Regions from separate parts of the Agarivorans sp. JK6 genome, predicted to be linked through region 1. Evidence: predicted binding sites of a transcription regulator. Region 1 holds the regulator's gene; each other region holds the start of a gene.
What was found. Region 1 encodes NrdR, which represses ribonucleotide reductase genes. Its sites were predicted from a motif close to AAACACNANATNTNGTGTTT; they were not measured.
Positions count from the first base shown of each region.

Region 1 (10,189 bases):
GCGCTAGCAGTAAATACAAAGGAATGGCAGCTATGGTACCAAAAGTACCCGGTGCTTTGGGGGCTAAGCCACTACCTAAGCCAAGTGCGCATAAGTGTAAAGGGTTACGTAAGCTTAATTTGGCTAAAGCTTTATCCATTGCAGTTCTCGCTACTCGCTAGGATTAGTTGAAGTGATCCCACCCAGTGGGTTCGATTTGATAAGGTTTATCTTGATATTTTAGCTTTATCTCGCCATGCCCAGGCGCTAACTGCCCGATACAAGTAAACTGTATTCCGCTAAAGGATAAAGAAGTATCGACTGAGCCTTTATTAGATTCAGGCACAGTAAAGCATAGCTCGTAATCTTCGCCACCATTTAGTGCTAAAGCAATACTTTGATCTACACCAACGGCTTCATTCATGGTCTCTGAAAGTGGCAGGCTATCTAGGTTTAGTACCGCCGAGCAATGACTCTTTCTGAGGATATGCTGTAAATCGTTGTATAAACCGTCTGAGATATCAATGGTTGCAGAGGCTATATCACGCAAACCATAGCCAGCAAGCACTCGAGGTTGCGGGTAATAGTGCTGTTTTAGGCTTAGCTCTAACTGTTGAGGGTTTAAGCTGATTTTGTCTTGAAGATGCGCTAGCGCAAGGCCAGAGTCACCAATATTGCCAGTAACATATACCCAGTCACCAGGCTTGGCTCCGTCTCTGCGCAAGGCTTTACCTTCAGGTACTACGCCATGAACCGTCACGGTAATACTTAAGGGACCTTTGGTGGTGTCTCCACCAATTAAAGCGACATTGAAGTATTCAGCTAAGTCATAAAAGCCTTTGCTGAACTGGGCTAACCACGCTTCGTCAATTTCCGGCAAGGTGATCGCTAAGGTCACCCAACGCGGCTCTGCCCCCATGGCTGCCATGTCACTTAAATTAACAGCAAGCGCTTTATGGCCAAGCGCACGAGGTGGAATATCTGAGAAAAAATGTACGCCTTCTACCAAGGTGTCGGTAGAAATAGCAATTTGATTATTCTCGGGAACAGTTACCAGCGCTGCGTCATCACCGACACCCAATAAAACATCGGGGCGTGAAGCACTGCGCTGGAAGAACTTTTCGATGATATCAAATTCACCCAAAGGAGGCTGAGAAGACATGCAACTAAGACTTAAACTGCTGTAAACGTAGTACTTTATCTAGCACGCCATTAACAAACTTGTGGCTATCTTCAGCGGCAAATGACTTAGCTAATTCAATCGCTTCGTTAATTACAACTTTAGGTGGCACATCGCTCACCATTAATAGCTCGTAAACACCAATCAACAAAATCGCGTGTTCAACAATATCTAATTCTTCTAACTTACGAGAAAGCGAAGAGCTCATCGCTTCATCTAACTTTTCGCTGTTAGCTACTACGCCAGTCAGCAGAGTAGAAAAATATGGAACATCGGCCTTACTCATGTCTTGTTCGGTTAGGAACTGATGTTCGATGTTAGCAACGCTGTCCTTGGTCACCTGCCATTGATAAATTGCTTGAGTAGCAAATTGCCTAGCTTTACGACGTGCAGCTGGTTTCACAGAGAATTCCTCAAATTAAACTTCTATCTGATCAACTAAGTTGATCATTTCCAAAGCGCTTAGGGCAGCTTCGGTACCTTTATTACCCATTTTAGTGCCAGCGCGTTCAATCGCTTGCTCGATAGACTCAGTAGTAAGCACGCCAAAAGTTACTGGAATATCAAATTCCATCATAACTTGAGCTAAACCTTTGTGGCATTCATTAGCCACTAATTCAAAGTGGTAAGTGCCACCACGAATTACTGTACCTAAAGCAATAATAGCATCGTACTTTTTGCTTGCTGCAATGCGTTTAGCAGCCAGTGGTATCTCTACTGCGCCCGGTACACGAACGACAGTAATGTTGTCATCGCTAATTCCGCCTTGACGAGTTAGCGTATCCACAGCGCCTGATAACAAGCTCTCGTTAATAAAGCTGTTAAAACGAGCGATAACAATAGCCACTTTAGCGTTTGGTGTAGCTAAATTTGCTTCAATTACTTTCATACTTAATTCTGCCTTTTCTTTGAGTCCATCAAAAAAATCGCGCTATTCTAGCACAACTAATCTGCTAGGCCCTTAATAAAATAATTTCTCACTAATACTCGAGTTATTCTTGGTCGATATACTCAACCACTTCTAAACCAAAGCCAGATAATGCGTGATAACGCTTAGGTGAACTTAATAAACGCATTTTGCTTACACCGAGGTCGGCCAAAATCTGAGAGCCTACACCAACAGTACGTGAAGCACTGTGCGCTTGCTTTTGGGCTGGAGTCTCACCGCGATCTTGCAGAGCAAAGGCTTTAACTTGGTCAATCAAATTATCGGCCTTATCATCGGTACTAAGTAGCACCAGCACGCCATTTTCTTGAGCAATTTTTTCTAGCGCTTTATCCAGCGGCCAGCTCATCTTTCCAGCCCGGTCACTGCCTAATAAATCACTAAAGGTATTGTGCAAGTGTACGCGTACCAGTGTGGCTTCATTTTCTTTTATCTCGCCGGCTTGCATAACAAAGTGAACTTTTTCATCGATGGTATCGCGGTAGGTAATCAGCTTGAAATCACCGTGGCGGCTAGGCATTTTACATTCTGCCACTCGCTCAATAGTGGTTTCGTTGTTATTACGGTATTCGATGAGATCGGCGATAGTGCCCATCTTTAACCCATGTTCTTTACAAAACACCTCAAGATCTGGGCGACGCGCCATGGTGCCGTCTTGATTAAGGATCTCAACAATCACAGCTGCTGGTTCTCGACCAGCTAACCTTGCCAAATCAGTTCCCGCTTCAGTATGTCCAGCGCGAGTAAGTACCCCACCCTCTTGCGCCATTAGCGGGAAGATATGGCCAGGCATAACAATGTCACTAGGCTTAGCATCACGGGCAACGGCTGCTTGCACAGTGCGCGAGCGATCTGCTGCAGAAATTCCGGTAGTCACGCCTTGCGATGCTTCAATAGATACCGTGAAATTAGTAGCAAACTGCTCGGTATTAACATCTACCATCAGTGGCAACTTTAGTTGCTGACAGCGCTGTTTAGTCATGGGTAAACAAATCAATCCACGCCCATAGGTAGCCATAAAGTTAATGGCCTCTGGTGTTACCATATCGGCTGCCATGATGAGATCGCCTTCATTCTCTCGATCTTCATCATCCATTAGCACCACCATTTTTCCATGGCGTAAATCTTCAATAATTTCTTCGATACTGCTTAGTGACATAGCAAAACCTTTCTTACCTTTGGGGATAGTATTTATTGTTATTAGCGCATCTTGATGGGGCGAGCTATTTCATAAAGCCGTGCTGCGCCAAAAATGCAGTATTTATTTTTGAATCGTTAATGTTCTCATCAGCATAGCCGATTAAACGCTCCACATAGCGAGCGATAACATCAACTTCTAAGTTAATTTTTTGCCCAGGCGACCAAGCACCAATGGTTGTTTGCTCAGCGGTATGGGGAATAATGGTTAAACGTAGCTGTTGCTGCTGTACTTCGTTCACCGTTAAGCTAATGCCATCTACGGTTACGGATCCCTTATGGGCTATGTAACGCGCCAGATCATTAGGAACCTTTAGCCAAATATTAATCGCACGTGCGCTGGGGCTAATGCTTACTACCTCTGCTAAGCCATCAACATGACCACTGACAATATGACCACCAAAGCGATTAGTCGCGAGCATGGCTTTTTCAAGGTTAACCTTGTCACCTTGTTTGCATTTAGCCAGTGAAGTTAAACTTAACGTTTCGGTAGAAACATCGGCGCAAAAGTGCTCATTGCTAAAATCGACCACCGTTAAACATATACCATTTACCGCGATGCTATCGCCAAGCCTTACATCCGACATATCTAAACCAGCGCTGGCGATGTTTAATCGTACGTCACCACTGCGTTTTTCAATCCGAGAAATCTTGCCTAGGGCTTCAATTATTCCAGTAAACATTAATGTGTGCCCTGTGCTTGCGGGATCCAGATAGTTTTAATGTCGGGGCCAATTCGGCGAGTTTCAAGGCATTGCCAAGAATTTAACGCACTCATCGACTGATATCCCTCAAGCCCCACTAAACTGTGAGCATCGGCTCCCATCAATAAACCGGCTTGGTAACAAATAAGTTGATCAACCAAGTTAGCTTGAATCAGGGCTGCAGCAAAATTAGCCCCAGCTTCAACCCAGATATCATTTACTTCTGCTTCAGCTAGCTGCTGCATTAATTGCGGCAAAAAATTTGGCGAGTCTTCAATCACCAGCTGTTTTGCGGCTGGCAGTTGCGTTTGTGATTGATGGCCAGCCAACCACAAAGACTCACTATTTTTAAAAATATTAAGGTCTTGAGCTGCTTCTGCTAAACGTTGTTTACGGTCAATAACCACCCGCAATGGCTGACGTAGCAGTGTTTCATCAAGTTGCTCTGCAAGGCTACCCAGCTCATTAAATCTCACGTTTAGGCTGGCATTATCGCGAATAACCGTAGTAGCGGTGGATAAAATAGCATGGCTAGCGGCCCGTTCTCGTTGCACGTCGCTGCGAGAATGAGCCGAGGTGATCCACTTGCTTTCGCCATTGGCTAAGGCTGTTTTAGCGTCGATAGAACCAGCAAGTTTCAAGCGAACAAAAGGACGTTTACGCTCAACGCGGCTCAAAAATCCGGGGTTAAGCGCACGCGCTGAATGCTCCATTAGACCGGTACGAACTTTAATGCCAGCCTCTTCAAGGCGCTTAATCCCGCGCCCAGCAACCTGTGGGTTAGGGTCAACCATGGCAATCACTACTTCGGCCACTTGTTGTTCTACTAACATTGTGGCGCAAGCTGGCGTTCTACCTACATGGCTGCAGGGCTCAAGAGTGACATAACAGCTTGCCCCCTTTAGGCTAAAACCACGTTGTTTAGCATCCGCCGCGGCATTCACTTCGGCGTGCCCTTCACCGGCTTTACGGTGATAACCTTCACCAATAATCTGACCATCTTTTACTAATACGCAGCCCACATTAGGATTGGGTGCCGTGGTATATTTTCCGCGCTTGGCAAGCGCAATGGCCTTTGCCATACACTGGCAATCTTGAACGCTAAAACTCACTTACTTTTCCAACTTAGCAATTTCGTCACTAAATTCTTTGATATCTTCAAAAGAGTGATAAACCGAAGCAAAACGCACGTAGGCCACTTTATCTAGGCCAATCAACTGTTCCATAACAATCTTGCCAATAAACTTAGTGGCAACTTCACGTTCGCCAGTCGCCCGCAGCTGCGACTTAATTTTGTTTACCGCTTGCTCTACTTGGTCAACGCTTACTGGGCGTTTTTCCAATGCACGCATCATACCTGCACGCATTTTCTCTTCGTTAAAAGGCTCTCTAATGCCATTACCTTTAATCACTCGTGGCATTACCAACTCGGCCACTTCAAAAGAAGTGAAGCGCTCATGGCATTCTAAGCATTCACGACGCCTTCTTACTTGGTGGCCATCGGCAACCAAACGCGAGTCAATAACCTTAGTTTCATGAGCAGAACAAAATGGACAATGCATGGGCGATCCCTTATTCGAGTATCCGGCAATTTTATCTGCTAAACCGTCAGAGGTACAGGTTAGCTAAAGCGTAACTATCGAAAATGCCCACAATTCCTTTATTTAGATAAGGCTTTGTCTAAAGAGAATGGCGCTAACTTAGTAAAGGAAGAAAAAATGAGAAATAGCTCTCAGTTTAATCACTGAAGCAACTACTTACTGTTTAGTCCTTCGCTTGTTAAGAGTCTGATTAGCTTAAAGTTAAGCTTCATATATAAGCAAATAGCGCTTGCGTAGTAACCAATTACTACCGCTTAGCGTACCGCTCAAGTTAGGCTGCACTAGAAATGTAAACAACTTGTTAAGGAAAGCGTCATGGCGAAGATACTGATTATTGCAGGTGATTTTGTTGAAGATTATGAGTTAATGGTGCCATTTCAAGCACTGCAAATGGTAGGTCACGAAGTTATCGCAACTTGCCCAGAGAAACGCATTGGCGAACAAATTAAAACCGCCATCCATGACTTTGAAGGCGATCAAACCTATACCGAAAAACCGGGGCACAACTTCACTCTCAACGGCAATTTTGCTGACACCGATACCGAGGAGTTTGACGCGCTATTATTGCCCGGCGGACGGGCCCCGGAATACTTACGCTTAAATGCTAAGGTATTAGAAATAATTCAAGCCTTTGCCGCTAAGCAACAGCCGATAGCGGCAATATGCCATGGTGCACAGCTATTAACAGCGGCAGGTATTGCCTCAGGCAGACACATTTCTGCCTACCCGGCTTGTGCGCCTGAAGTGACAGCGGCTGGCGGCGACTATGCCGATATAGCCGTTGACCAAGCCCTTACCGATGGGAACTTGGTCACCGCACCAGCCTGGCCAGCTCACCCGCAATGGCTAGCGCAATTTAATAAGCTATTGGCTTAATACTAAATTGAAACGGCAAAAGTTGATTTTGTATACCATGATTAGACTTCGGTTTGATCATGGTGGGATTGCCAATGTGTGAAATTTATTCTGGCGCCGAAGCAGAACTGTTTGAATTGAAGTCTCGGTCGGTGCGTTTAGATGGCGTAGTAACCAGTATTCGTTTGGAAGCGATATTTTGGCAACTACTGGAGCAAATAGCCGAAGAGGCTAACCTTAGTTTGGCGGGCTTTTTAACGCAAATTTACCATGAGGTATTACAACGAGAAGAAAAGGTAGGTAATTTTACATCTTTACTTAGAGTGGCCTGTACTACTCACCTTAATCAAGGCAAGCGCTTAACGCTCACTAACCCTTCGCTTAAACAAGCGGAATCAGGCAATTCCATTGCCAAGGGATATCTTTAATGTGCAAATATTAAGAAATGATGAACAACATAAAGCTGCCCCAAATTACAAACTGCATAATCATTAATCGTTTTGCACTAGCCACAGGATTCATGTCCATGGTGATTCTCTCTCTTCTGCAATTACCCTTTAGCGCTGGTAATTTGACTTATCAATTAGGTCTTAAAAACTGAGCAATTTCAGTACCAACTGTCTAATTCTCAGGCTAAAACCCAGCCTATCCCTCCTTGGTTTGTGTTCCTATTCACATTTAATCTTAATAATCCGTAGTTTTACTAGGGTCTGTTGATCTTTGGTGTTGAAGTTTTGTTCGAGATAAGCGGGCTTTAATCGCGGCGAGCACTTATAAGCCTAGTGGGCTAAGCAAGAAGTGCTCAACAAAGAGTAAAGTTCGCTTATCCGAACCCTTCGGGCACCATTTCTAAGCCATTTATTCAGCGTTAGCGAGTGATTATTAAGCCCACTTAACTGCACACTCACTGCCTTGCCTAAATGGCGAATAAATTGCTGCAAAAACCATCAGCAAAAATCAACAGACCCTAACAAACAAATACAAAAAAGGAGGCATAAAGCCTCCTTTCTTTTATCTCGTCAATCCCTGACGTTTACATGCTTACTTAAGCGTAGACCGGGAAACGCTGGCAAAGTTCTAACACTTGGCCTTTAACGCGCTCAATTACCGCTTCGTCTTGTAAATTATCTAATACATCACAAATCCAACCAGCTAACTCTTTAGAAGCAGCTACATCTAAGCCACGACGAGTAATTGCTGGAGTACCAATACGTAAACCACTGGTTACGAATGGAGAACGCGGATCGTTTGGAACCGAGTTTTTATTTACTGTGATGTTGGCACGGCCTAGTGCCGCGTCGGCATCTTTACCAGTAATGTCTTTGTCGATGAGATCAACCAAGAACAAGTGGTTTTCTGTACCGTTAGACACAATCTTGTAACCGCGCTCTTGCAGTACAGCTACCATAGCTTTGGCATTATCTAATACGTTTTGCTGGTATTGCTTGAACTCTGGCTCCATCGCTTCTTTGAACGCTACCGCTTTTGCAGCAATAACATGCATCAAAGGACCGCCTTGACCACCAGGGAATACTGCAGAGTTAAGCTTCTTCTCTACTTCTTCGTTGGCACGCGCCAAAATCAAACCACCACGTGGGCCAGCGAGTGTTTTGTGAGTAGTCGTTGTTACTACATCAGCAACTGGCACTGGGTTTGGATACAAGCCAGCAGCTACTAAACCAGCAATGTGCGCCATATCTACGAATAGGTAAGCACCTACTTCGTCTGCGATATCGCGGAAACGCTGCCAATCAACCACACCTGAGTATGCTGAGAAGCCAGCAATAATCATTTTAGGTTTGTGTTCTTTAGCTAAACGCTCAACTTCTGCATAGTCTAACTCGCCAGTTTCTGGGTTAATCCCGTACTGAACGGCGTTGTAGATTTTACCCGAGAAGCTAACGCTTGCACCGTGAGTTAAGTGACCACCATGAGCCAAGCTCATGCCTAGTACTGTGTCACCTGCTTTAAGCAAAGCCATAAATACAGCTGAGTTAGCCTGTGAACCAGCATGTGGTTGCACGTTTGCGTAGTCGGCACCAAATAGTTGCTTGGCGCGCTCAATGGCTAGCACTTCTGCTTTATCTACATACTCACAACCACCATAGTAACGCTTACCAGGGTATCCTTCGGCGTACTTATTAGTAAGGTAAGAGCCTTGCGCTTCCATTACTCGTGGGCTGGCATAGTTCTCAGAAGCAATCAGCTCAATGTGCTCTTCTTGACGAACTTCTTCTTTAGTAATGGCTTGCCATAATTCGGCATCGTAATCGGCGATATTCATATCACGCTTTAACATCAGTATCTCCTGACTCTTTTGTTACATGTTGGTGGGTGATTTTTCGAAGGCGCATTCTAACCTGAGTCCTTTTCAGATCACAGCAAAATTTTTTACCATTAACGCTATTCAAATGAACAAATGTAACAATAAAACGCTAGCTGCCTTGGAAGCTGTAGTGTGCGTTTAGCCTATTGAATTTGCAATTTTCTCACTAGCTGCTTTGATCTTTATGAAATAAATTCACGTTAATTTAAGCATTACATCTCAGCCCAACAAAGGTTAAGATGATAATGATTATCATCTACAATTAGAGTTTATATTATGTCACTTCGCCTCTCAGGCCTCATTTTGTCACTTTTCTTTCTATCGGCTTGCAGCGCTACTCCACCTGTAGAGCAAGCAACGCCATCTGCAAATATTCAATTGCAGACTTACTATGACTACGCATTGTACAACCCAAACGACCAACAAATTGTTGAAAACACCCAATCACTTGCCAAGCAACTGGCTGATTCTCAGGTGATATTATTTGGCGAATACCATAGTCATCCCGCTATCCACTTAGCTCAACTACGTTTATTGGAAGCTCTATATCAGCAACAAAACCAAATTAGTTTATCGATGGAGCAATTTAATCGCAGCCAACAAGCTTTATTAGATAGCTACTTAGCCGACGAAATAGGTGAAGAATGGCTTATCAAACAAACCAAAGCCTGGGATAACTACCGCTCTGATTATCGGCCGCTAGTTGAATTCGCCAAAGATAAACAACTCAAGGTAGTTGCAGCCAATGCGCCTCGCGAGCATGTTCGCTGTATTGGTCAGCAAGGCTTAGGATATTTAGAGGGCTTAGAAGAATCTGAACGCAGCAAACTTGCCCAAGACTTTACAACCAACGATCCGGCCTACCAACAGCGACTGTTTGGCAACGCCCACCATGGCGATAGCGAACAAAGCAAAAATCACTTTTTTGCTATGTTAGCTTGGGACGAAACAATGGCAGAATCTATCGCTCTACAACTGCAGTCTCAAACTACTCAACAAGTGATGCACACGGTGGGCAACTTTCATATTGAACAACGGCAAGGCACCTACTCAAGAGTAGAACAACGCCTCGAAGGTAAAAAAGTTAGTTCTTTAGTGGCGATAAACCACAGTGAGTTTGTTGAGTTAAGCGAGCAACAAAAACAAGCATTAGGTGACTACTTAATTGTGGTAAAAAGCCTGCCTGTGCGATATCAAAACAAAGCCAATCAGCAAGCAGAATTTAAGCATATTAAGAAACAATCTAGTAAGCAGTGTAAAAGCGCTAACTAACAATTAGCTAGCTGTTATTTAAAATGTCTCTAGGCGGCGACGCTCTTTGTTAAATAAATGTTAACAAATCAACTTAAATAACTGTATTCGCCTTATTTTTTTTTGGTTTTACTAACAAACGCTTGCAGC
Region 1 is NZ_CP113525.1:1,283,299-1,293,487, reverse strand. It holds gene OV592_RS06105 (phosphatidylglycerophosphatase A) at 1-139, opposite strand, end outside; gene thiL (thiamine-phosphate kinase) at 164-1,141, opposite strand; gene nusB (transcription antitermination factor NusB) at 1,146-1,562, opposite strand; gene ribE (6,7-dimethyl-8-ribityllumazine synthase) at 1,578-2,048, opposite strand; gene ribBA (bifunctional 3,4-dihydroxy-2-butanone-4-phosphate synthase/GTP cyclohydrolase II) at 2,152-3,264, opposite strand; gene OV592_RS06080 (riboflavin synthase) at 3,329-3,985, opposite strand; gene ribD (bifunctional diaminohydroxyphosphoribosylaminopyrimidine deaminase/5-amino-6-(5-phosphoribosylamino)uracil reductase RibD) at 3,985-5,118, opposite strand; gene nrdR (transcriptional regulator NrdR) at 5,119-5,568, opposite strand; gene OV592_RS06065 (DJ-1/PfpI family protein) at 5,923-6,483, shown strand; gene OV592_RS06060 (ribbon-helix-helix domain-containing protein) at 6,558-6,890, shown strand; gene glyA (serine hydroxymethyltransferase) at 7,508-8,761, opposite strand; gene OV592_RS06050 (ChaN family lipoprotein) at 9,065-10,060, shown strand.

Region 2 (10,189 bases), 1.1 Mb from region 1:
GTGCAGTTGGCGAGTTAATTAAGGATCAGAAACAGCAGTTTACTCAGCAAATCCGCCAACAAAAACATGCAATTCAACAACTAGAGAAGCAAGTTGCCCTAGACCCATTAACTGGCCAGTTTAATCGGCACTCGTTCCGCCAAAAAATGCAGGAAATGTTAAAGACAACACCTAAAGATACGGTTTTGTTTTTGGTTAGAGCTTCGCAACTTGAAGAAATCAATAAAGCACGTGGCCACCAAGCTGGCGATGACTACATTAGAGATATCGCAAAGATCATCGATGTTAATCGCAAAGATTATTCATCAAGCAGCTTGTTTAGACTTTTGGGAGCCGAGTTTGCCCTGGTATTGCCTAAATTCCCGGCCAGTCGAGTTAGCCAAGTCGCTCAGGGACTAAAAAGCTCTCTAAACGAGTACAGCAACGGTAAGCAAATGCAAAGCGCAGCCTATACCGGCGTAACCGAACTTAAAAGTGGTGACTCTATTGAACGAGTGATTGCTCGTGCTGATGCGGCCCTAGCTATTGCCCAAAGCCTATCTCCCAATGGTTGGGAAATAGTACTCGAAGATGACGAAACATTAGAAAGTAGTGAGCTTCAATGGCACTCAACTATAAGCTCGCTTATTAACAAAAATAACTTCCGCCTAGCATCACAAGCCATCCAGTCGTTACATCGCACCATGCCGGCGTACCATGAAGTATTCATTCGTTTTTTAAGTGACAATAACCAACAGCTTCCTACAGAAACAACCATGGTAATGGCACAACGCCTGGGCATGATATTAGAGCTAGAAAAAGCGACTATTGGTTACATCTTGCATACCATCTCAGGGCAAAACGCTGAATACCGCTGGGGGATAAACCTAAGTAAACTTATCTTAACCGACCCAGATTTTTGTTCTTGGCTAACTCAACAGCTACTCACCTACCCTAATTTAAAATCTCGGGTGGTTTTTGAGTTAGAAGAAGAAATTTTGGATATGCACTTGAGCAACGCCAGAAAGTTGTTTGAAGTACTTCGCCGAAACAGTTGCCACACTGCAATTTCAGATTTTGGTAACGGTATTGGGTCGTTTAAATTGTTTAAAGAGCTCAAGCCTAACTATGTGAAGATAAGTAGCGATTTAGTGCAAGCACTAGAAAGTGACAAAGCCAATCAACAATTCGTGAGTATGCTGGTAGAGGTATCGCATCGTTTAGGTTGCCAAGTAATTGCTCAAGGTGTTGAAACCTTAGAGCAAAAACAGTTACTTGAATCTATGTATGTTGATAGCTTGCAGGGCTATTTAATATCTCGCCCTGAGCTTATTGCTTAACTACTGCAGAGGTTGGCAGTAAATAATTTGATTACTACTGCCTCGCCATTGTAACTTAGGATCGGCCAGCTCTTGTTCAAATTTACCGTCAATTAAGGTATCAACTTGCTTAACAATTGCCTGCTGTTGCGGGTTTAATTCTTGAAGTTTATAGCCTGTCCACATCCAAATATCTTTGCCTGCGCACTCTTTTCTTACGCGCTCAACTAGACGTTGTACTGCGTCTAGATTATTTGGATGTAGTGGATCTCCACCACTCAAGCTAAGCCCTTTACGTCGAATCCTAGAATCGTTCAAATCATTGATAATCTGTTGTTCTAAGTCATCAGTATACGTGTGGCCAGAATCACAGCGCCAGGATTTCTGGTTATAACAACCTCGACATTGATGCTCGCAACCAGCAACAAACAAGGTACAGCGCGTACCTTGCCCGTTAACTACATCGACCGAATGGTAATTCAAATAGTTCATTTACAGATGTTTCACTCGGCGTTTAACTTCTTCTTGCTTACCATAGTTAAATGGTCGTGCATCAGGGCTACCCAAATAGCCACATACTCGTCGAGTAACAGACACCTTACTGGACTCGGTATTACCACAAGAAGGACACTCAAAACCTTTACTGGTGCAGTTAAACTCGCCAGTGAAGTCACATTCGTAACATTCGTCAATAGGCGTATTTGTACCGTAATACGGAACGCGACTATAGCTGTAATCCCAAACATCTTCTAAGGCTTCAGTATTGTGCTGCATGTTTGGATATTCACCGTAACAAATAAATCCACCACTAGTTACTGAAGGATATGGCTGTTCAAAATCTATTTTGTCGAAGGGGTTTACCTTCTTTTCTACATCTAAGTGGAAACTATTGGTGTAATACCCTTTATCTGTTACGCCCTCGATTACACCAAACTTTTTGGCGTCTAATCGGCAGAAGCGATCACATAAGTTTTCACTTGGAGTGCTGTATAAACTAAAGGCGTAACCACTTTCTTTTTCCCAACGTAAAGTAGCTTGTTTTAACGCAGTAACAATACCAATAGCTTTTTGTTGTAACTGTTTATTGTCGTAAACGTGTTCACTGTTTCCGTACAACGCGTTCACAGTCTCATGCAAACCGATGTAACCCAATGAAATTGACGCACGACCATTTTCGAAGATTTTAGATACATCATCTTCGGCATTTAACCGAACGCCACAAGCACCTTCCATGTACAAGATTGGGGCGACTTTAGCTTTAACGCCTTTAAGGCGAGAGATGCGGCTATCTAAACCATGTTTCGCAACACTTAAACGTTGTTCAAGTAATTCGAAGAAACGTTGCTCATCATCCTTAGCTTCAATAGCAATGCGAGGTAAATTTAAGCTCACTACACCAAGGTTATTACGACCATCGTGAATGTCTTTACCTTCTTCTTGGTAGTGACCTAAGAAACTACGACAACCCATAGGGGTTTTAAACGAGCCTGTCACTTCAACAACTTTGTCGTAGTTTAAAATATCTGGGTACATGCGTTTTGATGCACATTCCAAAGCCAACTGCTTAATATCGTAACTTGGATCTTCTTTCTTGTGGTTTAAGCCGTCTTTAATGGCAAATACCAGCTTAGGGAATACCGCCGTTTTGGCATTTTTACCTAATCCGGCAATACGGTTTTCTAAGATTGAACGCTGAATTAGTCGCGAGGCCCAGCAAGAGCCTAAGCCAAAACCAAAGGTAACAAATGGCGTTTGCCCATTTGCAGTGTGTAAGGTATTTACTTCATACTCTAAAGACTGGAATGCATCATGACATTCCTTTTCGGTTTGCGCTTTAGCGTAAGCTTCGGCGTCGGCTATTTGCCATTTTTTGGCAGTAGCTAAGTGTTTTTCATGACTTTTAGTGACGTAAGGCGAAAGAATCTCGTCGATGCGGTTAATCGTCGTGCCACCGTAAATATGGCTGGCAACCTGAGCGATGATTTGAGCGGTTACTGCGGTTGCCGTTGAAATTGATTTTGGGGTTTCAATTTCAGCGTTACCCATTTTAAATCCGCCGGTTAACATACCTTCTAAGTCAATAAGCATGCAGTTAAACATTGGGAAAAATGGTGCGTAATCTAAATCGTGAAAGTGAATTTCGCCGGTTTCGTGAGCTTTTACTACATCTCGCGGAAGTAAATGAGTTTTAGCGTAGTGTTTTGCAACAATGCCCGCTAACAAATCGCGTTGAGTAGGAATAACCTTACTGTCTTTATTCGCATTTTCGTTAAGTAACGCGGCATTGCTTTGTTCAACCAAACCGCGGATCTCAGCATTTAACACGCTGCGCTTTTCACGAGCAACGTCGCGGTCGTGACGATATTCAATGTAAGCACGTGCTAAAGTCTTGTTATCACTTTCCATTAAGTAGTTTTCAACAGATGATTGAATATCGTTGATATCTACTTCAGGTAAGTTCAAAAACTGTTCTGTTACTTGTTGGGCAATTTGCAATGCAACTAGGTTGTCCTTAACACCTAAAGCTTCAGCTGCTTTTAGCACTGCATCAACAATCCGCTTTGCGTCGTAAGGTACACGGCTTCCGTCTCGTTTTATCACGACTGTTTTCACGATTTACGCTCCAATTTCACTCACTCATTAAATAAAAAACTGTGGAACCCGCGCCACTAAAGGCTTCTAACAAAGAAACGCTCAAAAAAGCATCCAATGTGATGGTTATCCATATATTGTGGTTAAGGATTTTAGATCCCACTAGATATAGTAGTCGAGAGATTTTAAGGATAAAGCAAATACAAATGATCGAGATCAACCGAAGGGTAAAAAGTAAATTTAACCGCTCAAAAATGATTCACAACTCACAGCAAATTTTTAGCGCCTTTTCCACATTGAAGTCACGGTTGTTATACGCACCACAAACAAGGATAATAGCGGCTCGTTCCGCTGCATCTTATTTAAATGACTGAATATTTGTTGTTATTAATCAGTACCGTACTGGTTAACAATTTTGTGCTGGTTAAGTTCTTGGGTTTATGCCCATTTATGGGTGTGTCCAGCAAAGTAGAAACCGCCATCGGTATGGCCTTAGCAACCACTTTTGTGCTTACCCTTGCGTCAATGAGCTCCTATTTAGTAGAACAATACATATTGTTGCCACTAGATATTGTTTATCTGCGCACCATGAGTTTTATTTTGGTAATTGCCGTTGTGGTTCAGTTCACTGAAATGTTTGTACAAAAGGCCAGCCCTGCACTACACCGCGTATTAGGCATTTACCTGCCTCTTATCACCTCTAACTGTGCAGTATTAGGTGTGGCGCTACTAAACATTAATGAGCAGCATGATCTATTTGAATCAATTATCTATGGCTTTGGTGCAGCAGCTGGCTTCTCGCTAGTGTTAATTTTGTTCTCAGCAATGCGTGAACGCCTTGTGGTAGCAGATATCCCGCTACCTTTTAAAGGCGCGGCGATCGCCATGATCACAGCAGGGCTTATGTCTTTAGCCTTTGTCGGTTTTACTGGATTAATTAAGTAGTATGTTTAGATGTTAGAAGCACTTATTGCCATCACCTTTCTCGCCTTAGTATTTGGTGGAATACTGGGTTATGCAGCCATCAAATATAAAGTTGAAGGCAACCCCATTGCCGATCAAGTGGAAGCACTGCTACCTCAAACACAGTGCGGACAATGTGGTCATCCTGGTTGTCGGCCCTACGCTGAAGCCATAGCCAACGGCGAAGCAATAAACAAATGCCCACCAGGTGGCGAAGAGACTGTAGTAAAACTAGCAGAATTGCTAGGGGTTGAAGCGATCCCTCTGGATGAGTCAGCCGTAAAAGAAGATGACCGAAAGAAAGTGGCCTACATCGTAGAAGATGCATGCATCGGTTGTACCAAATGCATTCAAGCTTGCCCTGTAGATGCCATTATGGGCGCAAATAAACATATGCATACTGTTATTACTAAAGAATGTACTGGGTGCGAGCTATGTGTGGCCCCCTGCCCAACCGATTGTATTGAAATGCGCCCAATACCAACAACAACCAAAAACTGGGATTGGAAATTGAACCAAATAGATGTCGCAATCATCGAGGAACAAAAATAGATGGTGGCGTGGTTAGACAAAATTAAACAAGGTTTTACTTGGAACTACCAAGGTGGTGTCCACCCAGAAACCAATAAGCAGGATATCAACTGTGGTAAGCCTGAACTTATTAACCTGCCTAACGAGTTAAGCATACCTGTCCAACAACATATTGGCAGCGCAGGCAAACTACTCGTAAAAGTTGGTGATAAAGTATTACGCGGACAAGCCTTAACCGAATCTCAGTTCTTTCAAGCGCCACCAGTTCATGCGTCCCTTTCCGGTGAAATCATCGCGATTGAACCAAGAGTTTCTGCGCATGCTTCAGCCATTCCTGAATTAAGTGTCGTTATTCGCGTAGACAAAGTGCAACAAGATGCGCAATGGCCAAGCCCTCTGACTGATGAAGAATTAACTCCAGAAGCGATTTGCCAACGCGTTCATTTATCGGGTATTTCCGGTATGGGGGGCGCTGGCTTCCCTACTGCTTTAAAGATTACTCCGCATAAACCTTTAGACGTACTGATTATAAATGGCGCAGAATGCGAGCCCTATATTTCGGCCGACGATTGTTTAATGCAGAACTATGCCGCTGAGATTATCGGTGGTGTGGCCTTACTGCAAAAAGTACTCAAACCAGCGCTTACCATAGTTGCCGTCGAAGATGACAAACCCAAAGCCATTAAAGCGTTAGAAGCGGTTGGCAATCAAGATATCATCATTCGAAGCATCCCAACCAAATATCCCTCTGGTGGTGAAAAGCAGCTTATCCAAGTGCTTACTGGAAAAGAAGTTAAAGCTAACCAGCTACCTATTGACCTAGGTATGCTGGTGCAAAATGTAGGCACTGCTTACGCCGTCTATCAAGCTGTAACGCTAGGCGAACCGCTAATTTCTAGAGTTGTCACCCTTGCCGGTGATTTAGTCACTAGTCCTAGTAATTACTGGGTACCGATTGGCACAGCAGTAAGCGATGTGATCAACAAAAAGCTACAGGGTGAGCCTAACGCGCCAACCATTATGGGCGGTTCGATGATGGGCTTCATGCTCCCCAACAACCAAGCACCGGTGGTAAAAACAACTAACTGCCTGATTGTTAATAATCCGATGGCTGCTGAAAATGAATCACCGTGTATACGTTGCGGTGAATGTGCTCAAGCCTGCCCAATGGGCTTATTACCTCAGCAGTTGTATTGGTACGCCAAAGGGGACGAACTAAACAAAGCGCGCGATTTTAATATAATGGACTGCATCGAATGCGGAGCCTGCGCCTTTGTTTGCCCAAGCGAAATCTCTTTGGTACAACACTACCGAACTGCAAAAGCCAAAATACGTAGCGAAGACATTGCACAAAAAGAAGCCGATATAGCCAAACAACGCTTCGATGCACGCCAAGCTCGTTTAGAAAAAGACAAATTAGAACGTAAAGCGAAACACCAACAAGCCGCTTTACGCAGACAAGCGCAAGCAGAAGACAGCGCTAAACAAAATAAACCTGATCCTGTCGCAGCGGCCTTAGCAAGAGTCAAAAACAAGCAAGCAGCCAGTCCAGCAGCAAAACAAGATGAAACTGGTGAATGGGTACCTGATAACCAAGCGGCAATCGCCGCTAGAGAAGCTCGTAAAGCTGAGCGAAGAGCTCAAAAAGAAGCCAACGAGGGTAAAACCAGCGCTAACCCGGCAGTCGCTGCGGCCATCGCGCGGGCTAAAGCTAAAAAGCAGACTGATAGCAGTGAGTCGATAAGCGAGTCTAAGCCTAGCGCAAACCCAGCAGTAGCAGCGGCTATTGCACGGGCTAAAGCCAAAAAACAACAAAATCAAGATAACGATAACGAAACTACAGTTGAAGACAACACAATTAAATCGAGTAATCCAGCTGTGGCTGCTGCCGTAGCTAGAGCTAAAGCGAAAAAAGCACAAGCTCAACAACAATCGGAATCAACAACCGCCACTAATCCGGCCGTAGCCGCCGCTGTAGCAAGGGCTAAAGCTAAAAAACTGGCTAACAAAGAGGTAAGTGCGGATCAAGCCGACGACAATCTAAATAAGCCTGCGGCTAGATCTTCAGCAAACCCTGCTGTTGCCGCAGCAATAGCCAGAGCTAAAGCAAAAAAAGCCGCGCTAGCTGCAACTGAACATACCGACGAGTCTGTTGATGCTAGCAAGGCAAACGATCAGGATGATGAAGCTTTAGAGGTCACCCTTGCTAGTGAGCAATCGGTTCAACAAAATACTCAAGATAGTACTACTAATAACAACAACGCTAAGGCTAAGGCCATCGCAGCAGCGGTTGCAAAAGCTAAGGCCAATAAGAAAGCGGAGGCCGCAGCTGAAGCGCCCGCAAGCCCAGAAAAGCCAGCCAAAAAAGTTAACCCTGCGGTCGCCGCAGCAGTTGCTCGCGCTAAAGCTAAAAAACTAGCAGAACAACAGCGCGAAGAGAAAGATACCAATGAATAGCACTAACATAAAAAGCTCACCTTTCGTTAGAAAGCCCTTAAAAACTAAAACTTTGATGTTTTGGGTGATTCTTTGTCTTTTGCCAGGTTTATTAGTTCAAAGCTTTCATTTTGGAATAGGCACCATAACCCAAGTATTGCTGGCATCTATGGTTGCGGTGCTAAGTGAAACCTTAGTGCTTATATTACGTAAGCGACCTGTTTGGCCAACCTTAAGTGATAACAGCGCGCTAGTTACTGGCATTTTGATTGGTTTGGCACTTCCAGCCTATGCTCCCTGGTGGATTGCGCTTATTGGCAGTTTCTTTGCCATTGTTGTAGTTAAGCATTTGTATGGCGGTCTTGGACATAATATTTTTAATCCTGCTATGGCTGCTTACGTACTTTTATTAGTGTCTTTTCCAGTAACGATGACTAGCTGGATGCCTCCACAAAGTCTGTTAGTTGAAAGCTTAACTAGCATCGATGGTTTATCGCTTATTTTTAGTGGTTTTACCGTAGACGGCTTCAGCATTAAACAAATTGCCAGCATCGATGGCCATACCATCGCCACACCGCTTGATGAGATGAAAACACAACTTACTTTAGGTTTCACATCCAATGAAATATCAAGCCATGAGATTTACAGTAGTTTTGCAGGAATTGGCTGGCAATGGATTAATTTAGCCTACTTAGTAGGAGGTCTTGCGCTTATCTACTTAAAGGTGATTCGCTGGCATATTCCTTTGGCTTTTTTAACCACCCTATTTGTGTTGAGCCTACTTTCTGCAGCCATCAACCCTGACCATTCAATTCCAGTGCTGCTACAGCTGTTTTCCGGCGCAACCATGATTGGGGCATTTTTCATATTGACCGACCCGGTAAGCGCAGCAACGAGCAACCTAGGTAGGATTATTTACGCAAGCTTGGTTGCGTTATTGGTATTTGTTATTCGAAATTATGGCGGCTATCCAGACGCAATCGCCTTTGCTGTATTACTCGCTAATATGGCAGTGCCGATGATAGATCACTTCACCAAACCCAGAGTATATGGTTACGGCGAGGGAAATAGTAATGACAACTAAGCGCCAATCAATGACTAAAAATGCGGGGATGTTGGCCCTATTCGCCTTTGCATGCACCTTGTTAGTGGTCGTAGTTAATTACTTTACAGAGCCAAGAATTGAACAACAGGTTAAAGCGCAACTGATTAGGTCAACCAATGAAGTCTTATCAGAAGAGTTAGCTAATAGTACTTACCAGCAACGATGCATAGTAGTTAACGAGCCACAGTTTTTAGGTAACGATAAAGACCAAACCATCCGGCTTATTGAATTAAATCAAGAAACAGCAGCTTTCGTTTATCAAACAATTGCACCAGATGGTTACAGCGGAGAAATTCGCCTGCTAGTAGGTATAAATGCAGACTCAACTATTAGCGGTGTGCGTGTTGTACAGCACAACGAAACACCAGGCTTAGGCGATAAAGTTGAAACCAGAAAATCAGATTGGATTTACCAATTTAATGGACAACGTTTAATGGACGACAAAGATCCTCGTTGGGCTGTAAAAAAAGACGGTGGCCAGTTTGACGCCTTTACTGGCGCTACTATTACGCCGCGTGCTGTCATTAAAGCAGTGAAAAACGTGTTGATTTACCACTCCACAAATCAGCAAAGCATTAATGACAATGCGACAGATTGTTAAAGGAGTTATTTGATGAGCGAATATAAACAATTAGCTTGGCAAGGCCTTTGGAAAAACAATCCTGGTTTAGTTCAATTGCTCGGCTTGTGCCCTCTTCTCGCAGTTACCTCGACGGTAACCAATGCACTTGGTCTGGGGGTTGCCACCATGCTGGTACTGATAGCCTCAAACACAACGGTATCACTGATACGTAAATGGGTGGCTAAAGAGATCCGCATCCCAGTATTTGTAATGGTTATTGCGTCCTTTGTGACCTGCATACAACTGTTAATGAATGCCTATACCTACGGCTTGTACCAAAACTTAGGAATATTCATTCCGCTCATAGTGACCAACTGCATCATCATCGGTAGAGCCGAGGCATTTGCTGCACGTAACAGTGTTAAGCCAGCTGCGTTCGACGGATTAATGATGGGAATTGGTTTTGGTTTGGTACTTGTTGCAGTAGGAGCAATTAGAGAGCTTTTAGGAAATGGCAGCTTGTTTTACGGAATTGAACTGCTGTTAGGCGAATGGTCGTCTTTTTTATATGTTCAAATCGTTGATTTTAACGAACACTTTTTGGTTGCGATACTTCCTCCTGGTGCATTTTTGGTGATGGGCTTTATCATCGCTCTAAAAAATGTCATAGATAACCGCGCTAAAACCAAACAAGCTGCGTCA
Region 2 is NZ_CP113525.1:2,348,330-2,358,518, forward strand. It holds gene OV592_RS10965 (EAL domain-containing protein) at 1-1,319, shown strand, start outside; gene nrdG (anaerobic ribonucleoside-triphosphate reductase-activating protein) at 1,320-1,790, opposite strand; gene nrdD (anaerobic ribonucleoside-triphosphate reductase) at 1,791-3,911, opposite strand; gene rsxA (electron transport complex subunit RsxA) at 4,257-4,835, shown strand; gene rsxB (electron transport complex subunit RsxB) at 4,845-5,405, shown strand; gene rsxC (electron transport complex subunit RsxC) at 5,406-7,841, shown strand; gene rsxD (electron transport complex subunit RsxD) at 7,834-8,904, shown strand; gene rsxG (electron transport complex subunit RsxG) at 8,894-9,526, shown strand; gene OV592_RS11005 (electron transport complex subunit E) at 9,539-10,189, shown strand, end outside.
Region 2: a site for NrdR is predicted at 4,048-4,067, ahead of nrdD (anaerobic ribonucleoside-triphosphate reductase). Genes of this name have one in related genera too.

Region 3 (10,189 bases), 370 kb from region 1:
CAGGCGTTGGTGAGGTTTTGATTAGCTCAATAATCTCATCGATATTAGCTAACGCAATGGCTAAGCCTTCAAGGATGTGGGCGCGATCGCGCGCTTTGCGCAATTCAAATACGGTACGACGTGTAACCACTTCGCGGCGGTGGCGAATGAAACACTCGATCATTTCTTGCAGGTTGAATATCTTAGGCTGGCCGTTATCCAAGGCCACCATATTCATACCAAAAGATACCTGCATTTGCGTTTGTGAGTACAAGTTGTTTAGTACAACTTCACCCACTGCATCACGCTTAAGCTCGACCACAATACGCATACCGTCTTTATCAGACTCATCACGTAGAGCAGAAATACCTTCTAGTTTTTTATCTTTAACCAGCTCGGCCATCTTCTCGATTAAACGAGCTTTGTTCACCTGGTAAGGGATCTCGTGAACAATAATGGTTTCTTTACCGTTTTTCTCGGTAACCACTTCGGCTTTAGCACGAATAGAAACTTTGCCACGACCGGTTCGGTAAGCTTGAATAACACCAGCGCGGCCGTTAATGATACCGGCGGTTGGAAAATCTGGCGCTGGAATAAATTCCATCAGCTCATCAATAGTGATGTCTGGGTTTTCAATCATTGCCAAACAACCGTTAACCACTTCGGTTAAGTTGTGTGGTGGAATGTTGGTCGCCATACCTACCGCAATACCAGAAGAACCATTAACCAATAGGTTAGGAACTCGAGTTGGCAGTACTTCAGGGATTTGCTCTGTACCATCGTAGTTAGGTACGAAGTCTACGGTTTCTTTTTCTAAGTCGGCCAGTAAAGAGTGGGCTAACTTATCCATACGGATTTCGGTATAACGCATGGCCGCCGCAGAATCGCCGTCCACCGAACCAAAGTTACCTTGACCGTCTACCAACATGTAACGCAGCGAAAATGGCTGCGCCATGCGAACAATCGTATCGTAAACAGCACTATCACCATGCGGGTGATATTTACCAATTACGTCACCTACCACACGGGCAGATTTTTTATAGGGTTTATTCCAGTCGTTACCCAAAACATTCATTGCGTAAAGCACCCGGCGATGTACTGGTTTTAAACCATCACGTACATCTGGCAAGGCGCGCCCCACAATAACGCTCATGGCGTAATCAAGATATGAGCTCTTTAGCTCATCCTCAATATTGACCGGCGTAATCTCTTTTGCAAGATCGCTCATAGACGACAAAATCCTTCGTTTTTATTGCTTTTTACAATTACTCAGCGTAATCGCAAACTTTACCATAAAATAACGGCCTTAACAGGCTTGATGTCGCTCTTTTCAGTTAGAAAAATGAAAAAACTCAAGAATTGAACAAAAGCTAGTGACTGCAATGAACAAGTTCTTATAATGCCTACAAATACTGACGTGGATTGACAAGTTTATGGAACACCCTCAAAGCAACGAAAATGTTGACCATCAAGAAATTGCACATTTTGCAGGCTTAGCCTCACGTTGGTGGGATAAACAAGGGGAATTCAAAACCCTTCACCAAATCAATCCACTGCGTTTAGATTATATTGAGCGCGGCGCGGCAGGCTTATTTGGCAAAAAAGTACTTGATGTAGGCTGCGGTGGCGGCATTTTAGCCGAAAGCATGGCAGTACGCGGTGCCGACGTTACTGCTATTGATATGGGCAAAGAACAAATTGAAGTCGCCAAACTACATGCTTTAGAAACCGGTAGCCAACTTAACTACTTGCAAACCACCGCAGAAGCGCATGCCGAAGCCCATCAGGCGCACTACGATGTAGTAACCTGCATGGAGATGATAGAACACGTACCGGACCCAGGCTCAGTGATTGCCGCTTGTGCCAGCATGGTTAAACCCGGCGGTAAAGTATTTGTCTCTACCATTAACCGAACGCCAAAAGCCTACCTTTATATGATTCTGGCTGCCGAGAAGTTACTAAAAATTGTTCCCGATGGCACTCACCAACATGACAAATTCATCCGCCCTTCGGAGCTACTAGCATGGGCCGACCAAAGCAACTTACGTAGCGAAGCCATTAGTGGTGTGCAATTTACCCCTATTATTGAAAGCTTTCGCTTAAGTCGAAACGTAGATGTTAACTACATGGTGCAATTAGCTAAACCGGAGCAATAATGAATAAGCAAGCGGCGGTACTGTTCGACCTTGATGGTACCTTACTTGACACTGCACCAGACTTAGGCGCTGCTGCTAACTATGTGCTAGAGCAACACCAACAGGCGCCACTCAGCTTAGCCCAAGCGCGTCAGCTTAGCTCTCACGGCGCTATCGGTTTGCTAAAAGCTGGCTTTGGCAGCCTTTGGGAGCAACAGCCCCAAGCTGAATTACGCCAACAATTACTTGACTACTACGAGCAAAACATCTGCCAAGGCACCGATTTTTTCCCCGGAATTAAACAAGCTTTACAATGGCTTAACCAACACCAGATTCCTTGGGGTGTAATTACTAATAAACCCGAGGGTTTAAGTAAGCAGTTACTTCGCTTCTTCCCCGAGTTTGAACAGTCTGGCGTATTGGTTGGCGGTGATACTCTGCCACTACGTAAGCCCGACCCTACACCCATGCTTTTGGCTTGCCAAATCATAAAGGTTAAGCCTGAGAACTGCTTATATGTGGGCGATGCTGAGCGCGATATTCAGGCGGGCAATAATACCAATATGACTACTCTATTGGCCCTTTGGGGTTATCTCTCTGAAGAAGACGAAGTTGAGCAATGGGCTGCAAATATTCACTGCCAAAAAAGTGAACAGCTCGAACAAACAATAATCGACTGGCTGGGCGATTTGTAAGCAAGTTCAAGTTTTATAAAAATAAATTTTTTGAGTAAAATTTTACGAAAAAAAACTTGCATTAATGCAAGCTTAGTCAGCTTATATAGATAGCTAGTTAGTAACTACTAACATAGCCGAGTTATTTGCAAGTTATACACAATATCTTCAACTTTGCCAAGACTTGCGAAAAAGCCAAAACCTCATTATCTTGTATCCATAAAATTTGAAAACACTATATCTAGTGGCTAAGGAAAAATAGCAGTACTAGATCAGCAGTAGCGAAATTAGGATAACAGGGCCTCCCCTTCATGAATAAAGATCTTCTGATAACCAAACGCAGCGGTAAACAAGAAGCGATCAACTTAGACAAGATTCACCGAGTGATAACTTGGGCCGCTAAAGGCCTTAAAAATGTCTCGGTATCGCAGGTAGAACTTAAGTCTCATATCCAGTTCTACGATGGCATGGCCACTAAAGATATTCATGAAACCATTATTAAGGCTGCGGCAGATTTAATTTCTCAAGAAACGCCAGATTACCAATTTTTGGCCGCTCGCTTAGCAGTATTCCATTTACGCAAAAAAGCCTATGGTCAATTTGAACCACCTAAGCTTTACGACCACGTAGTAAAACAGTGTGAAGCTGGCCGCTACGACATGCATTTGCTTAAAGACTACAGCCCTGAAGAATTTGCCCAAATGGACGACTTTATCGACCATTGGCGCGACATGGACTTCTCATACGGCGCAGTTAAGCAACTTGAAGGAAAATACCTAGTACAAAACCGCGTTACAGGTGAGATTTTCGAGAGTGCCCAGTTCTTGTATATTTTGGTAGCAGCATGTTTATTTGCTCACTACGACAAATCGGTTCGTCTTGATTACATTCGTCGCTTTTATGATGCGACGTCTAAATTTAAGATCTCTTTACCTACGCCAATCATGTCGGGTGTGCGTACCCCAACTCGCCAGTTTAGCTCTTGTGTATTGATTGAGTGTGGCGACAGCTTAGAATCAATTAATGCCACTGCTTCTTCAATTGTAACTTACGTTTCTCAACGTGCGGGCATTGGTATTAACGCAGGTCGTATTCGCGCCTTAGGCAGTGAAATTCGCGGTGGTGAAGCCTTCCACACGGGTTGTATTCCGTTTTATAAGTATTTCCAAACAGCGGTTAAATGTTGCTCGCAAGGCGGCGTTCGCGGAGGTGCAGCCACTATTTTCTATCCGTTTTGGCACTTAGAAGTAGAATCACTTTTAGTTCTTAAAAACAACCGTGGTGTAGACGATAACCGAGTTCGTCACATGGACTACGGTGTGCAGCTTAACAAACTGATGTACCAACGCTTGGTAAAAGGTGAAAACATCACCCTATTCTCGCCAAGTGATGCTCCTGGGCTTTACGATGCCTTCTTTGAAGACCAAGACAAGTTTGAAAGCTTGTATGTAAAATACGAGCAAGACCCAAGCATCCGTAAAGAGCAAATTAAGGCTGTAGACTTGTTCTCGTTGCTAATGCAAGAGCGCGCCTCAACGGGTCGGATCTACATTCAAAACGTAGACCACTGTAATACTCACAGCCCATTTGACCCAGCACAAGCACCGGTTCGCCAATCTAACCTTTGCTTAGAAATTGCCTTACCAACTAAGCCGCTACAACACGTACATGATGAAAATGGCGAAATTGCCCTTTGTACGCTTTCGGCCTTTAACTTAGGCGCTATTGAAGACTTAAATGAATTAGAAGAGCTGTCTGACCTTGCTGTTCGTGCTCTAGATAGCCTGCTAGATTATCAAGACTATCCAATCAAAGCCGCTAAGAAGGGCTCTGATGGCCGTCGTACCTTAGGAATAGGTGTTATCAACTACGCCTACTACCTTGCTAAAAATGGCACTAAGTACAGCGATGGCAGTGCCAACAACCTGACTCACCGCACCTTTGAAGCAATTCAATACTGGTTGCTTAAGGCCTCTATGCGCTTAGCCAAAGAGCAAGGCGCTTGCCCAATGTTTAACGAGACGACCTACTCGAAAGGTATATTGCCTATCGATACTTACAAACAGTCGTTAGACAAGCTTAGCGATGAGCCTTTGCATTACGACTGGGAAGAGCTTCGCGAAGAGATTACTACCCACGGTTTACGTAACTCAACGCTGTCTGCCTTAATGCCGTCAGAGACTTCTAGTCAAATTTCAAATGCCACTAACGGTATTGAGCCACCTCGCGGTTTTATTAGCGTTAAGGCCAGTAAAGACGGTATTTTGAAACAAGTAGTGCCAGAGTTTGAAGCACTTAAAGACAACTACGAATTGCTGTGGGACATTCCTAGCAACGAAGGTTACTTACAGCTAGTTGGCCTAATGCAGAAGTTTGTTGACCAAAGTATCTCGGCCAACACTAACTACGACCCAAGCCGTTATGAAGGTAACCGCGTACCAATGAAAGCATTAATTGCCGACTTGCTAACCGCCTACAAATATGGGGTTAAAACGCTGTACTACCATAATACCCGTGACGGTGCTAGCGACCAACAAGATGACCTGAAGCCAGAGCCAGAAGATGATGATTGCGCTGGCGGAGCATGTAAGATTTAAGCCAAGTTTACGCGCTAAAGCGCATTAAGAAATTTTTAGGAAAAATGTAGATGAGCTACTCAATTTTTACTCAAAATGCCAACGATGCTACCAAAGAACCCATGTTCTTTGGTCAGCCTGTAAACGTGGCCCGTTATGACCAACAGCGTCATGAGATTTTTGAAAAACTAATCGAAAAACAACTGTCTTTCTTCTGGCGACCAGAAGAAGTAGACGTAAGCCGTGACCGCATTGACTACAACAAGCTGCCGGCTCACGAACAGCATATTTTTATTAGTAACCTTAAATACCAAACACTGCTTGATAGCATTCAAGGCCGCTCGCCTAACGTAGCTTTATTGCCACTAGTTAGTTTGCCAGAGTTAGAAACCTGGATTGAAACTTGGGCCTTTAGTGAAACCATTCACTCTCGCTCATACACCCACATTATTCGTAATGTAATGGGCAATCCTGGTGAAGTATTTGATGACATCATGGAAAATGAAGAGATCATCAAACGCGCTAACGACATTGCCGGTTACTACGACGATCTGATTCAAGCCACCTCTATTTACCACCTGCATGGTGAAGGAGAGCATGAGGTTGATGGTGTTGTTCATAACATCACCGTGCGAGAGCTTAAGAAAAAGCTATATCTTTGCTTAATGTCGGTGAACGTACTTGAAGCGATTCGTTTCTACGTAAGCTTTGCCTGTTCATTTGCCTTTGCAGAGCGCGAGTTAATGGAAGGTAACGCCAAAATCATTAAGCTAATTGCCCGTGACGAAGCACTGCATTTAACCGGTACTCAGCACATGATTAACCTAATGCGCGAAGGCAAAGACGATCCAGAAATGGCCGAAATTGCTGCCGAGTGTGAAGTAGACGCATGGCGCATGTTTACCGATGCCGCAGAGCAAGAAAAAGAATGGGCAAAATACCTATTCAAAGATGGCTCGATGATTGGGTTAAATGAAGACATTCTTTGCCAATACGTTGAATACATTACCAATACACGCATGCAAGCGGTGGGCTTGTTACCTTGCTTTGAAGATCGCAGCAACCCTATCCCTTGGATTAACTCTTGGTTGGTATCAGACAACGTGCAGGTGGCACCACAAGAAGCAGAGATTAGCTCTTACTTAGTAGGGCAAATTGACTCTAGTATTGATATCGACGACTTCGAGGACTTTGAGCTGTAATGTCTCAGAAAGAAGGCCGCGTTATTGCAGGCGGAATAGAAGTGGTGGTTGATAGCCACCACAAAAGCATCTTAGAAGCGTATGAACAAGCAGGTTTTACGCCGGAGTATCATTGCCGCGAAGGTGTGTGCGGCGCTTGCAGAACTACCCTAGTAAAAGGCGAAGTGGAATATAGCCACACGCCTTTAGCTAACATTCCTAAAGGGCAAATCCTTAGCTGTTGCAGCAAACCCAAAGGCACTGTTGAGCTGGCCGAACAACCTCCGTTCAAGCGCCAAATCGCCTAACACCTTTTTATTAAACCATTAGTGCTAATTCTGCAGCCACTCATCTTAAGGCCGCTAGCCACACATGGCTAATCGTCAAACCGTACCGTTAAAACGAGAATCAACACAAACACAACAAAAAGATAAAACGGATACAGAGGACTTATCGGCGTAAAATAATATTCTTTGACTAAGGATTTGTTTAGTAACTCTTTACCATCAAAAAGAATATTAACAACAAATTTGTTACTTCGAGAGCTATATTGAATCGGTATATATTCAATACATATCGGCGAATCAATGTGCTCTCTAAAGTCAGGGATATATGGCAATATAAAAGGACGGTCAACATTAAATTGAAATCTACCTTCATCGTTATCAACAATCAGATACCAAGCTGAGAATGTTTTCCCAGAACCAGTATAAAAATATGACTCCACCGTTCCACAAATTTCACTAGTATTCTCAAACGAATCATCACTTCTAAAAAAACCATTATACTCCGGTAGCATTCCCACAATAAGCATACAAACCAGTACCAAAAGAGTCTTTCTCTGCCAACTTTTATGAGGCAATTCCAAACGCATAATAAATCCAATAGCTATAAGCTGCTTTAGACAAGAGATTTTAAATGGAATGCTATACTAGAGCACCGAACAAAGCGTTCAATAACCCAATTGAGTGAAACTCCACTTTATTGATAAGTAACTAAGATTCCGTCTGTTTTCAAACCCCGTCAGTAAATGCGTTTACATTCCCCCAGGCATGACTAATTGTCCGAGGTGTACTCAAAAAAACATTATCGCTTTCGTTAATACTGCCCCTGCGGTCCGCTTTTGGTGGACTATACTTTCAATAATCTCTTTAGTTTTTCGGCAAGTAACAGATAACTTAACTATCTGTGTTTTTCTTTGTCTTGTGAGGCCAACATGATCATTCGGCGTCAACCCTTAATAGCAATTAGTAGCAGCTTGTTGCTGCTTACCGTTGTGCTGATTGGCTGGAAGGTATTGAATCCGCCTGCGATTGGTGAAAACGCGATATGTCGCGCAGCTATCGCAACTCACTTTATGCAGCGCCAACTAGGACAAATTCAAGCACTACCCGACTACCCGCATCAATACGTAAGTGCCAGCCATTTAGGTGATGTTCCTAAATCAGTGGGCTGCCAAATTAGCGGCCAGCTCATCAGCATTAGTGAGCAACAACATGCAATAGCCAATTTGTACTTTGAGCAAAAACGAAATCAAATTGCGATTATTGTGCCGCGACCAGCAGCACCTAGCCGAGTTAGGTTATTTACCCGCGAGCAACTCACCTTTCACAAAGTACGTTTAGCTAAGCACGATTTAGCCACTGGCATTCATGAGATGTATGGCGAAGGTTTTGATACCAACCAAATTATTCAGCAAACTGTGGCGCTGCTTAAAGCCAACCATATTTGCGGCCAGCTGGAGCGCCAACAAAACTTAAGGTTATCACCGATACCAGTGAACGATAGCTACATGAAGCAAGCGAGTATACTTACGCCTTATCTAATAAATATGGTGCAACGCTCGCGGCTTAATGTTGAAGAAATGCTTAAAACCAAGCAACAAATTGCTGGCTTAGAACAGGGCTTCCAACAAAATACTCAAAGCTTGGTACAGTGGTTACAACAAACCGAAAGCAATACACCAATAGATAAACGCCTATTAGATTATCATTTGCGCGACTTACGCCGTGCCAATCCACGCTTATATTTGCCAAGTAACTGCTTGCAGGCTTACATTCACTCAGCGGAGCTAACCCAAACCTTATAAGTGTTAACAAATGTGTCTTAGCGCATGTTGTATTCGAGCATATTCGTTATACACTAGGGCTAATACTTTTGAGAGAGGATACATGCACGATGGTAACTGATAGTGAAGGTTACATTCAGTTAATTGGATTTTTAACAGATAACTTAGCGCTGTTTGAGCATACGCAAGCTCAGCAAAATCCCTTAACTATTTGCGACTATGTCTCTGAGCAACTATCAGAAAGCGTGATGCTAGTTTGTCGTCAACATGAGCATTTAGACAGTGAACATCGCTTTACCGTGATTCGCGAGATAGACGCAATAGTTAACGACTTAGAACAAGTTCTCTCTGGCGTGTGGATGTCTAGTCCCACCCAACAGCAACAGCAATTCATTGATGAGTTTGTTGGCTTAATCAAAAACATGTTTGATAACCAACTAATTGCAGTCGATCCTATTTAGCCCTTGGTTATTTATCACCGATAGCTTTAATACCATCAAGATGACTAAAACAATGCTCCCGGGCGATATCTAAAAACGCTTCGATATAGGCGCTGTCTTGATGACTTTCATGACGCGCCGCATATAAGTTTTGCCACAGTTTCCCGTCTCCTAGCTCACGCGTCACAATGTAGCCTTTATTTACATATTCAGTTAATGCCCAATTTGGCAATACAGCTACCCCGCGGCCACTGGCTACCAGCTGCATCATCATAATCGTCATATCCACTTTACGTACTGCTAAGGGTTCAACGCCGGCTGGGTCTAAAAACAGATTAAACAGATCTAAACGATGAGTATCTACTGGGTAAGAAATGAGCACTTGATTGGCAAAATCTTCTGCTTCTATTACCGGCTTGTCTACCAAAGGATGACTAGGGCTTAAAGCTAGGGTCGGCTGATAAGAGAACAGTGGCGAAAATACAATGCCTTCAAAGGGCTGAGGGTCTGAAGTAATAACTAAATCTAACTGACCTTGGGCAAGTTCAGGTAAAGGTTCAAAACTAAAGCCGCTGCTAAAATCTAACTCAACATCTGGCCACAAACCTCGGTAATTATCGATAGCAGGCATCAACCAGTTAAAGCAACTATGACACTCAATGGCTAGGTGCAAACGTCCCGCTTGCCCACCAACTAAACGGGCCAGTTCGCGCTCGGTATGTTGAACTTGCTCTAGCACATTATCTGCTAACTCTAACACCCGTAAGCCTGCCATAGTAAAACGCAAAGGCTTGGTTTTACGCACAAACAGCTTCGCCCCAATGCGCGACTCTAACTCTTTAAGCTGATGCGAAAGAGCCGATTGGGTTAAGCATAAACGCTGCGCAGCTACCACCAAAGAGCCGGTTTCTCTTAAGGCTTGTAGGGTTTTTAAGTGTTTGAGTTCTAACATAGTCTCGCAGTAGTCAATTATGTTGCGCCGTCAGTTTATCACCATCTAACGCGGTTCTGCGCTTTCATAATAAAAAATCCTGAAAAAGCGCAATTAGCTTGCCTAAACACTTGCATGCTACCGCAAAAAATAAGTTAATACGTTTATTGTAAAGGGACCCATTATCATCATGTATCAAATAGAG
Region 3 is NZ_CP113525.1:1,657,969-1,668,157, reverse strand. It holds gene gyrA (DNA topoisomerase (ATP-hydrolyzing) subunit A) at 1-1,207, opposite strand, end outside; gene ubiG (bifunctional 2-polyprenyl-6-hydroxyphenol methylase/3-demethylubiquinol 3-O-methyltransferase UbiG) at 1,413-2,135, shown strand; gene OV592_RS07880 (HAD family hydrolase) at 2,135-2,809, shown strand; gene nrdA (class 1a ribonucleoside-diphosphate reductase subunit alpha) at 3,100-5,385, shown strand; gene nrdB (class Ia ribonucleoside-diphosphate reductase subunit beta) at 5,436-6,566, shown strand; gene yfaE (class I ribonucleotide reductase maintenance protein YfaE) at 6,566-6,853, shown strand; gene OV592_RS07860 (hypothetical protein) at 6,922-7,419, opposite strand; gene OV592_RS07855 (hypothetical protein) at 7,762-8,634, shown strand; gene OV592_RS07850 (DUF3802 family protein) at 8,724-9,074, shown strand; gene OV592_RS07845 (LysR substrate-binding domain-containing protein) at 9,082-10,005, opposite strand; gene OV592_RS07840 (pyridoxal phosphate-dependent aminotransferase) at 10,175-10,189, shown strand, end outside.
Region 3: a site for NrdR is predicted at 3,019-3,038, ahead of nrdA (class 1a ribonucleoside-diphosphate reductase subunit alpha). Genes of this name have one in related genera too.